Regions from separate parts of the Limosilactobacillus ingluviei str. Autruche 4 genome, predicted to be linked through region 1. Evidence: predicted binding sites of a transcription regulator. Region 1 holds the regulator's gene; each other region holds the start of a gene.
What was found. The regulator HrcA, encoded in region 1, represses chaperone genes, less so after heat shock. The targets are predictions, from matches to a motif close to TTAGCACTCNNNNNNNNNGAGTGCTAA.
Positions count from the first base shown of each region.

Region 2: a site for HrcA is predicted at 1,822-1,848, ahead of groES (co-chaperone GroES). Genes of this name have one in related genera too.
Region 3: a site for HrcA is predicted at 1,355-1,381, ahead of BN54_RS09625 (ATP-dependent Clp protease ATP-binding subunit). Genes of this name have one in related genera too.

Region 1 covers NZ_HE997173.1:798,754-802,033, reverse strand. Annotated here, with positions in the region: gene BN54_RS03930 (amino acid kinase family protein) at 1-222, shown strand, start outside; gene BN54_RS03925 (hypothetical protein) at 272-643, opposite strand; gene hrcA (heat-inducible transcriptional repressor HrcA) at 753-1,802, shown strand; gene grpE (nucleotide exchange factor GrpE) at 1,813-2,388, shown strand; gene dnaK (molecular chaperone DnaK) at 2,413-3,280, shown strand, end outside.
Region 2 covers NZ_HE997173.1:1,108,357-1,111,636, reverse strand. Annotated here, with positions in the region: gene BN54_RS05465 (ABC-F family ATP-binding cassette domain-containing protein) at 1-818, opposite strand, end outside; gene BN54_RS05460 (redox-sensing transcriptional repressor Rex) at 1,004-1,642, shown strand; gene groES (co-chaperone GroES) at 1,910-2,191, shown strand; gene groL (chaperonin GroEL) at 2,251-3,280, shown strand, end outside.
Region 3 covers NZ_HE997178.1:45,872-49,151, forward strand. Annotated here, with positions in the region: gene BN54_RS09625 (ATP-dependent Clp protease ATP-binding subunit) at 1-1,228, opposite strand, end outside; gene ykzS (protein YkzS) at 1,436-1,621, shown strand; gene BN54_RS09635 (phosphocarrier protein HPr) at 1,795-2,061, shown strand; gene ptsP (phosphoenolpyruvate--protein phosphotransferase) at 2,063-3,280, shown strand, end outside.

The sequences.
Region 1 (3,280 bases):
TTTTTTGTCGATGTGAGTCCGGCGAAGTCACTGCGGTTAAAGCAAGTCACGGGGCCGACGTTAACGACGACTTTGACCTATCAACAATTGGCGCATTCGGCCGGGGCGCAGGTAATCCATCCCCAAGCGCTGAGTATTGCCCAGCAAGCGGCTTTGCCATTGCGCTTGCAACTAGTCAATCGCCAAGGCGAAGCCACCTGGACGATTGTGAAACCCGCTTAAACCAAACGCCCAGCTTTCATGGTGGTGAAGGCTGGGCGTTTATAGTCTATTAATGCCGCTTACTACGGTGGCTGGCAGTCCCTTTGATCTTGTGCACTTGGGTTTTAAAGTGCGGGTGGGAATCGGTGTCTAATTTAAAGTGGCGCAACTTCCCGGGAAAGGGCCGCCCGCTAAAGCGAATCCCCGACCACGATTGCATCGCTGCCGTCATCGTTTGCAAGCCCGTCAACAGTTTGGGATCGCCGGCTTGTTCGGCGGCGGTTTTGATGTCGGTTTGCAGCCGGGTCAGTAAATTCAGGTGGTAGGTCAGTAATTCTTGGGTGAGGGGGGCATTACGGTATTGATTAAAGAGCTTTTGAATCAGCTCCATGGCCTCGACGGCACTTTGGGGCTTGATATAGCGCGCTTTTTCTTGTGACATAAAATTTCTCCAAATACTTTGACTTTTGTTGACTTTTACCGGTGAGGTTGGTATATTATTAATTGTGTTTAGCACTTAGCAACCAAGAGTGCTAAAAGGAAGTGATGAGATGCTAACACAACGGCAAGAGTTGATCCTCCAGGCGATTGTACGTCAGTTCACCGTCACTGGTCAACCGGTCGGCTCCAAGCTTTTGGCGGAGGTATTGCCTTTTAAAGTCAGTTCGGCGACGATTCGTAATGAAATGGTGGTCCTCGAACATGAAGGGCTGGTGAAAAAGGAACATTCTTCTTCGGGACGGGTGCCCTCCAAGCAGGGGTATCGCTATTATGTTGATCACCTCTTGGATCCAGCGACGATTTCCGCAACGGATTCGGCAATGATTCACAATTCCTTGGGGACGGAATTCCAAAAGATTGATGAAATTGTTTCCCATTCGGCAGAGATTTTATCCAACTTGACGTCCTATACCGCGTTTACTCTGAAGCCCGAACAGCAAAATGTGCGGTTGAGTGGGTTTCGATTGGTGGACCTGGGGAATTCCCGCGTCTTGGGGATTTTAGTGACGGATAGTGGCGAAGTTGAAAGCCAATCCTTTACGATTCCCAAACGCGTTGATCCAGAAGCGTTGGAAGCAGTGATCCGCTTGATTAATGATCAGTTGGTGGGCTTGCCACTGACTGAAGTGGTCAAGCGCCTCAATCAAGACATTCCGGTGCAGCTGACCCAGTATTTGGCACAGCCAGAAGGGTTCTTGCGGATCTTTGATACGGTGGTGAACCGGGCTGCCGGCGAGCGCTTTTACGTTGGCGGCCGGTTTAATCTCTTGGGAATGGACGAGCATAAGGATGGCAAAGCGATGAAGGCGATTTATGAATTGCTGGACCAAAGTGAGCGTTTGTCGTCAATGATTGATCTGGATACCGCGGGTGATGAGGTAACCGTCAAGATTGGTTCGGAAATCGCCAAGGATAAGTTGTTAGATGACTATGCGCTGATCACGGCGAAGTATCAGGTTGATCAATATGGGGAAGGCATCATTGCCGTCTTAGGGCCGGCGCAAATGTCATATGCCCGCACGATTGGGTTGGTGGATGCCTTTCGCCATGAACTTGCAAAACGGTTGTTAAACTACTATCATCATTACTATGATTCCTAGGAGGGGTTAGATGGCAGAAGAAAAGCAAGCGGCACAACAATCCGCCGCTCAAGCAGCAGAGACTGCGGCGCAAGCCGAGGAAGCAACGACCGAAGCGCAAGCCGCATCCGCAGAAGAGCAACAAACGGACTTGGCCAAGCAAGTGGCAGACTTACAAGCGCAAGTCGCGGAAAAAGACGACCAGTACTTGCGGGCCCAAGCTGAAATTCAAAACATGACCAAGCGTTTTGCCAAGGAACGCGAAGGACTGTTAAAATACGATGGGCAAGACCTCGCTAAGGGGATTTTGCCGGTCTTAGATAATTTGAAGCGGGCTTTGGAAATTGAAGTGACCGACGAAAGCGGTCAGCAATTGAAAAAGGGCATTCAAATGGTTCACGATCACCTGGAAAAAGCTTTGCAGGACCATGGGGTAACAGAAATCGACGCGCTCAACAAGCCGTTTGATCCCCAAACCTCCCAAGCGGTTCAAACAGTACCGGTTGCGGATGGTCAAACACCGGACACGGTAGTCCAAGTCCTGCAAGCGGGCTACGTGTTAAAGGACCGGGTACTCCGGCCCGCCATGGTGATTGTTGCACAATAATTTTAGAAAAAAGAAGGTAAGAAAATGGCAAGTAACAAGATTATCGGGATTGACCTCGGGACGACCAATTCTGCCGTTGCCGTAATGGAAGGTAACGAACCAAAGATTATTACCAACCCTGAAGGGGGCCGGACGACCCCGTCCGTAGTTTCCTTTAAGAACGGGGAAGTTCAAGTTGGGGAAGTGGCCAAGCGCCAAGCAATTACCAACCCGAACACGATTAAGTCGATCAAGAGCCACATGGGTGAAGCCGGCTACACGGTTGACATCGAAGGGAAGCAATACACGCCGCAAGAAATTTCAGCGATGATTTTGCAATACCTGAAGAAGTATGCCGAAGACTACATTGGCGACACGGTTACGCAAGCTGTCATCACGGTGCCAGCCTACTTTAACGATGCTCAACGGCAAGCAACGAAGGATGCCGGGAAGATTGCTGGTTTGGACGTGAAGCGGATCATTAACGAACCAACTGCTTCATCGTTGGCTTACGGCTTAGACAAGCAAGAAAAAGATGAAAAGATCCTGGTTTACGACCTTGGTGGGGGGACGTTTGACGTTTCCATCCTTGAATTAGGGGACGGGGTCTTCCAAGTCTTGTCCACGAACGGGGACACGCACCTTGGTGGGGACGACTTTGACCAAAAGATCATGGATTGGCTGGTCGCTGAATTTAAGGCTGAAAACGGGATTGACCTGTCCCAAGACAAGATGGCCTTGCAACGGCTGAAGGATGCCGCTGAAAAGGCAAAGAAGGATCTGTCCGGGGTACAAGAAGCGCAAATCAGCCTGCCATTTATCACGTCTGGTGAAAATGGCCCCCTGCACTTGGAAAAGACGTTGACCCGGGCCCAATTCAACCAACTGACGAATGATCTGGTGGAACGGACCA
Region 2 (3,280 bases), 310 kb from region 1:
GCGGCAATCTTTTTTTGCTGTTGTTCGTAGTGCTTTAGTTCAGCTTTGAGCTTGTCGGCCTTATGGTGCATAAAAGCAGTGTAGTTCCCGGTGTAGTGGGTCAACGTTTTGTTATCCAGGTCATAGACTTCATTAACGACCTTGTCTAAGAAGTAGCGGTCGTGCGACACGATTAATAAGGCCCCGGCATACCCCTTTAAGTAGTCTTCCAACCAGCTCAAAACCCCCATGTCAAGGTGGTTGGTTGGTTCGTCGAGGATCAACAAGTTGGGGGCTTGGAGCAGGATTTTGGCCAGGGCCAACTTGGTCTTTTGCCCTCCGGAGAGCGAATTGACCGGCATCTCATACATGGCTTCGCTAAAGCCAAAGCCGGTTAAGACCCCGCGAATTTTGGAATCAATGGCAAAGCCGTCCTGCTTTTTAAAGCTGGTTTGCAAGCGATCATATTCGCTGAGAATTTCTTGGTAGGCCGGACTGGTGGCATCCACGCTGGCCAGCTGTTCTTCTAAAGCGTGCAGCCGCTTTTCCATCGCGTGAAGCGGCGCAAAGACGCCGTCTAATTCGGCCCAAATCGTATTTTGACTGTCGAGGCCTTGATCCTGGGCTAAGTAACCGATCGTGACGTTTTTGCCGACGGCCAGGGTCCCTTCATCGGGTTCGGTAATTTGGGCCAGGATCTTGAGCAAGGTCGTCTTCCCTGCCCCGTTGCGGCCGACCAAGGCGACCCGGGCCTGATCATTGATTTGTAAGTTGATATTGTGAAATAAAACGTCCGCCCCAAACCGGCGCAAGACGTCGTGGGTTTGCAATACAAGCATTTTGTCAAAACCTATCTTTCTATCCGTTCTTATCTTCAGTCAATCCAAATTTTACCATGCTTTTTTGCCAACCAACCATAACTTTTCTTGCAATTAGGTTCACAAAGGAGCCGGGAATTGCTAGAATAAGTTGTATGCTAAATTCACAAGAACCATAAATTTTTAGTTGAGGAGGGAATGTGAACATGCCATCTCGGAAAATTCCGCGGGCGACAGCCAAGCGACTGCCGGTCTATTACCGTTACTTGAACGTGCTCTTGAATGCCAATAAGAAGCGGGTGTCATCGACTGAATTATCAGAGGCAGTCCAAGTTGACTCTGCCACGATTCGCCGGGACTTCTCTTACTTTGGTGAATTAGGGAAGCGGGGCTACGGCTATGATGTCGAGAGCCTGTTAAAGTTTTTCCGGGGGATCTTGAACCAAGACAAGCTGACCAGTGTCGCCTTAGTCGGGGTCGGGAGCCTGGGGAGTGCCTTGATGAATTACAATTTCCACCAAAGCACCAACTTACGGATCAGCGCGGCCTTTGATCCGAAGCCGGAATTGGCGAATACGATCAAGAGTGGGATTCCGGTTTATCCGGCGTCTGAATTAAAGAAGCAGATTAAAGAACAACAAATTGACGCGGTCATTTTAACCGTGCCCGGGGAAAAATCCCAGGCCGTGACGGATGAACTCGTTGAAGCGGGGGTTCACGGGATCTTAAACTTTACTCCAGTCCGGTTGTCAGTTCCCAAGGATGTCCAAGTCCAAAATATTGATTTGACGAATGAATTGCAAACCTTGATTTACTTTATTGAAAGCAACAAGGGGCAAGATTAGTTCGCCGCTTTTCCCAAGCGGGTGTGGCTTGGGTTCGTTAGCGCTGTTCCAGCTGAGCTGGGGCAGCTTTTTTGATACCGATGCCAACGGCGCTCTACCAATCGCTCGGCCAATACGTCAAAAAAGGTCAAACTTTTTGGTTGCAATCTGACTGAACCGTGTTATAGTAGAAAATGTAATTAGCACTGAACGAGGTTGAGTGCTAACACTCCTCAACCAGGAGTGCTAAAATTACGGAAACTAGAATTATTATATGGAGGGATTAACGTGTTAAAGCCATTAGGAGATCGCGTAGTTCTGAAAGCTGAAGAAGAAGAAAAGACGGTTGGGGGCATTGTGTTAGCTTCCAACGCCAAGGACAAGCCTACGACGGGGAAGGTTGTTGCTGTCGGTGAAGGGCGGACCTTGGACAATGGTCAACACGTTGCCGTAAGCGTTAAGGAAGGCGATAAGGTCCTCTTTGATAAGTACGCCGGCCGGGAAGTTGAATACGACGGGGGAAAGTACCTGGTCGTTCACGAAAAAGACCTGGTGGCCGTGATTGATTAACCGCCACGATTAAGTTGGCCAATTGATTAAGTTTGAAATTAATTTGAGGTGAAATAAGAATGGCAAAGGAATTGAAGTTTGCTGAAGATGCACGTCGGGCAATGTTGCGCGGGGTTGACAAGTTAGCTGACACGGTTAAGACGACGATTGGACCAAAGGGCCGCAACGTGGTCTTAGAACAAAGCTACGGCTCCCCAACGATTACTAACGACGGGGTGACGATTGCCAAGAACATCGAATTGGAAGATCACTTTGAAAACATGGGGGCCAAGCTGGTTTCTGAAGTTGCTTCCAAGACTAACGACATTGCCGGGGACGGGACGACCACGGCGACGGTCCTGACCCAAGCGATCGTCAACGAAGGGATGAAGAACGTGACGGCCGGGGCGAACCCAGTTGGCATCCGGCGCGGGATCGAAAAGGCTACGGCCGCAGCCGTGGCTGAATTGAAGACGATGAGTCACGATGTCAAGACCAAGGATGACATTGCACAAATCGCTTCGATCTCTGCTGCAAACCCAGAAGTAGGCCAATTGATTGCGGACGCAATGGAAAAGGTTGGTAACGACGGGGTTATCACGATTGAAGACTCCCGTGGGGTGGACACCAGCGTGGACGTGGTTGAAGGGATGAGCTTTGACCGCGGGTACATGTCCCAATACATGGTTACTGACAACGACAAGATGGAAGCTAACCTGGACAACCCATACGTCCTGATCACGGACAAGAAGATTGCCAACATCCAAGACATCTTGCCACTGCTCCAATCCGTTGTGCAAGAAGGTCGGGCCCTGTTGATCATCGCCGATGACATTACGGGTGAAGCCTTGCCAACCTTGGTTCTCAACAAGATTCGGGGAACCTTTAACGTGGTAGCGGTAAAGGCGCCAGGCTTTGGTGACCGGCGCAAGGCCCAACTGGAAGACATCGCAGTCTTGACCGGTGGGACGGTGATCTCTGATGACTTAGGGATGCAATTAAAGGACGCGACGATTGACCAACTTGGTTCAGCCAACAAGGTAACGGTTACTAAGGACAACACGACGATCGTTGACGGGGCCGGGGACAAGGCCGCAATTGCTGACCGGG
Region 3 (3,280 bases), on a different contig from region 1:
CCGGAATGTTGGTCTTTTCTTCGACAATGTGTTCCATGTCGGCCACGTCCACGACGGCTTCGTCAGTCACCTTATTTTCTTCGGCTTCCTTCTTGGCCTTGGTTAATTTTTCCACTTGGTCCCGGTAGAAGGCGGCCTTTTCGTAGTCTTGACTCTCAACGGCTTGTTGCTTGTGGGCTTCAGCCGTGTGAATTTGATTTTCAATAGCATTTGGATCGACATTCTTGAGGGTCAAATTCTTCCGCGAACCCGCTTCGTCCAGCAGGTCAATCGCCTTGTCCGGCAAGTAGCGGTCTTGGATGTAGCGGTCGGACAGTTTAACGGCTGCCACTAAGGCATCGTCAGTGTACTTGACGTGGTGGTAATCTTGGTAGCGGCTCTTGATCCCTTCCAGAATCTTAATCGTTTCTTCCACGCTTGGTTCCGCAACTTCCACCGGTTGGAACCGCCGGGCCAGGGCGCCGTCCTTTTCGATCTTGCGGTATTCGTTTAAGGTCGTGGCCCCGATCAGTTGGAATTCACCCCGGGCTAAGGCGGGCTTTAAGACGTTGCCAGCGTCCATGCCACCTTCAGCATTGCCGGCCCCCATGATTTCATGGATTTCGTCGATGAAGAGGATGATGTTATGGTTCTTGGAGACTTCATCGATCAATTGTTGCATCCGCTTTTCGAATTGGCCCCGAATCCCGGTGCCTTGGACCAAGGAGACTACGTCCAAACGAATGATTTCCTTATTAGCCAGCTTTTCTGGCACTTCACCAGATACGATCGCCGTGGCGAGCCCTTCGACGACGGAAGTCTTCCCGACCCCGGCTTCCCCGATTAAGACCGGGTTGTTCTTGGTCCGCCGGTTTAAAATTTCGATGACCCGGTGGATTTCTTTATCTCGTCCAATGACCGGGTCGATCTTGCCTTGGCGGGCCAGGTCAGTCATATTGATCCCGAATTGCCCTAAGACCCCTTTCCCCCGGCGGTTATTGCCGCCTTGGCGTTGGCTTTGGCTGTTGTTGGCTGCTTGATTTTGCATGTTGCTCATTGCGTTCATAAAATCATCCAGGTTTGCAAACCCAAAGGCATTATTCATATCACTACCCCCATTTAACATTTGCATTTGTTGGTTTTGTAATTTTTCATAACAGCTTTGGCAGAGGTCGATCTGCATCTTTTGGCCGTTCATCATCTGAAGATGAATTGTTGCTTGGTTTTGCTGACAGATTTGACATTTCACTGTATGGTTCCCCCTTGCCGGCGGTCAATTTTTTGACCTTTCTTGACTATTGGCTCTAATTATACTGACTTTCGGTTTGAAAGCAAGTAATTAGTGTTCCAGTTTTCGTGAACGGTTACCTAAATTTTAGCACTCATCAGGACTGAATGCTAAAGGGGGGATTCAGGAATGTGCTAAAATCTTAAGTAACGGGGAAGGGGGGATGACATGGACTACATGGCAGAATTAGAAGCCTTGCGGACGGGAAAGCGGGATGAATTGGTAATTACACCTGCCGAATTTATGGCCTTTCAAGTGGCTTACCGCGAGTACCAGTATAAGACCCAAATTGTGGGCGAAGCGCATCGCGGTGGGGAAGTTCATTATCACCGGCAAGTAAATGAAGAAAATTAAGTTCTCTTGTTAGCAGACTTAATTTGGCTTGGGCCGGCCGGCTTTCTGGAATTCGGTCGGGAAGTTTCTTGTATTTACCGCTTACAATTGCTACAATTGGTTTTAAAGGTGCGTGTTGGTTGAGCTTGCCAATACGAACAACAATCTTTATTGTGCTAAGGAGACTGATTACAATGGAAAAACGCGATTTTAACATTACTGCTGAAACTGGGATTCACGCCCGCCCAGCTACGATCTTGGTTCAAACTGCTTCAAAGTTTGCCTCCGACATTACGTTGACTTACAACGGCAAGAGCGTAAACCTGAAGTCCATCATGGGGGTTATGTCCCTTGGGGTTGGCCAAAACGCTGACGTTACCATCTCAGCTGATGGGGACGACGAAGCAGAAGCAATCGCAGCAATTGCTGAAACGATGGCCAAGGAAGGCTTGGCTGGCTAAGATGTCAAAATTACTCAGCGGGATTGCCGCCAGTGGTGGAATTGTGATTGCACCGGTGCACCTGTTGGGGGATGCCAAAGGGCCAGTTGAACAGCAAATAACAACCGATGTGAATCATGAGGTCGAACGGCTTCATGATTCTTTTCGTATTACCGCAGATGAACTGACCCAAATCTCCCGGCAAGCCAGCGCCAATTACGGCAATGAGGTCCAAGAGACCTTACAAGCTCAACTGGCGTTAATTAACGATTGGCAATTTCAAGCGACCCTCAGCCGGCGGGTGGTAAGTGAAAAAATTACCGCGGCCAGTGCGGTACAAGCCTACCTGGACGAACAAGCTGGGCTGACCCCCAGTCGGGCCCAGCAAGCCCGGTTGACCAGCTTACAAGATGTGGGCCATCGCTTGCTTGGCCACCTCTTAGACCGGACAACGATGCCCCGGTTGGATCACCGGGCCGTGATCGTCGCCCATCAGGTCAGTCCCAGTTTGGTGGCCAGTTTTGATCCCCGGTTAGTGGCGGGGGTGGTAACTGATCAAGGGGGCGCAACGGCCCATTCGGCCCTGTTAGTGGCCGAATTGGGGTTGCCAGCGGTAGTAGGAACGCATTCAGCAACTACCCAAGCCGCTGAAGATATGGTGGCGATTGTGGATGGTGAGCATGGCAAGCTGATTTTGCAACCCACGCCCCAAGAGATTGACCACTACCAGCGCTTGGCTGCGCAGTATCAACGTAAGCAACAAGAATTAGGCGCCTTGGCGACTGCGACGACTGTGACTGTGGATGGTAGTCGGTACCAAATTGCGGCCAATGTAACGTTGCCGGCGGAATTAAAACAATTGGCGCAAGCCGGGGCCGAAGGGATCGGTTTGTACCGGAGTGAGTACTTGTTTTTAGATCCGGCCCGGCCCGTTACGGAAGAGGAGCAAGTTGCCGCGTATAAGGCGGCGTTGTTGGCCATGCCTAAGCACCGGGTCGTGATTCGGGTTCAGGATCTGGGGGCTGACAAACAGCCAGGTGCCAATTTAGTCACTGACCGGGGCATTCGGCGGCTCCTGGCGGAACCGGTGATCTTACGGACCCAGTTACGGGCTTTGTTGCGCGCGTCAGTCTATGGGCAATTGGCCATCATGTTTCCCTTTGTTGCGACGATCGATGAATTTCAGCGCGCGTTGGCGATTTTGGATCAGGAAAAACGAAAGCTGGTGGCGGCTGGGCAC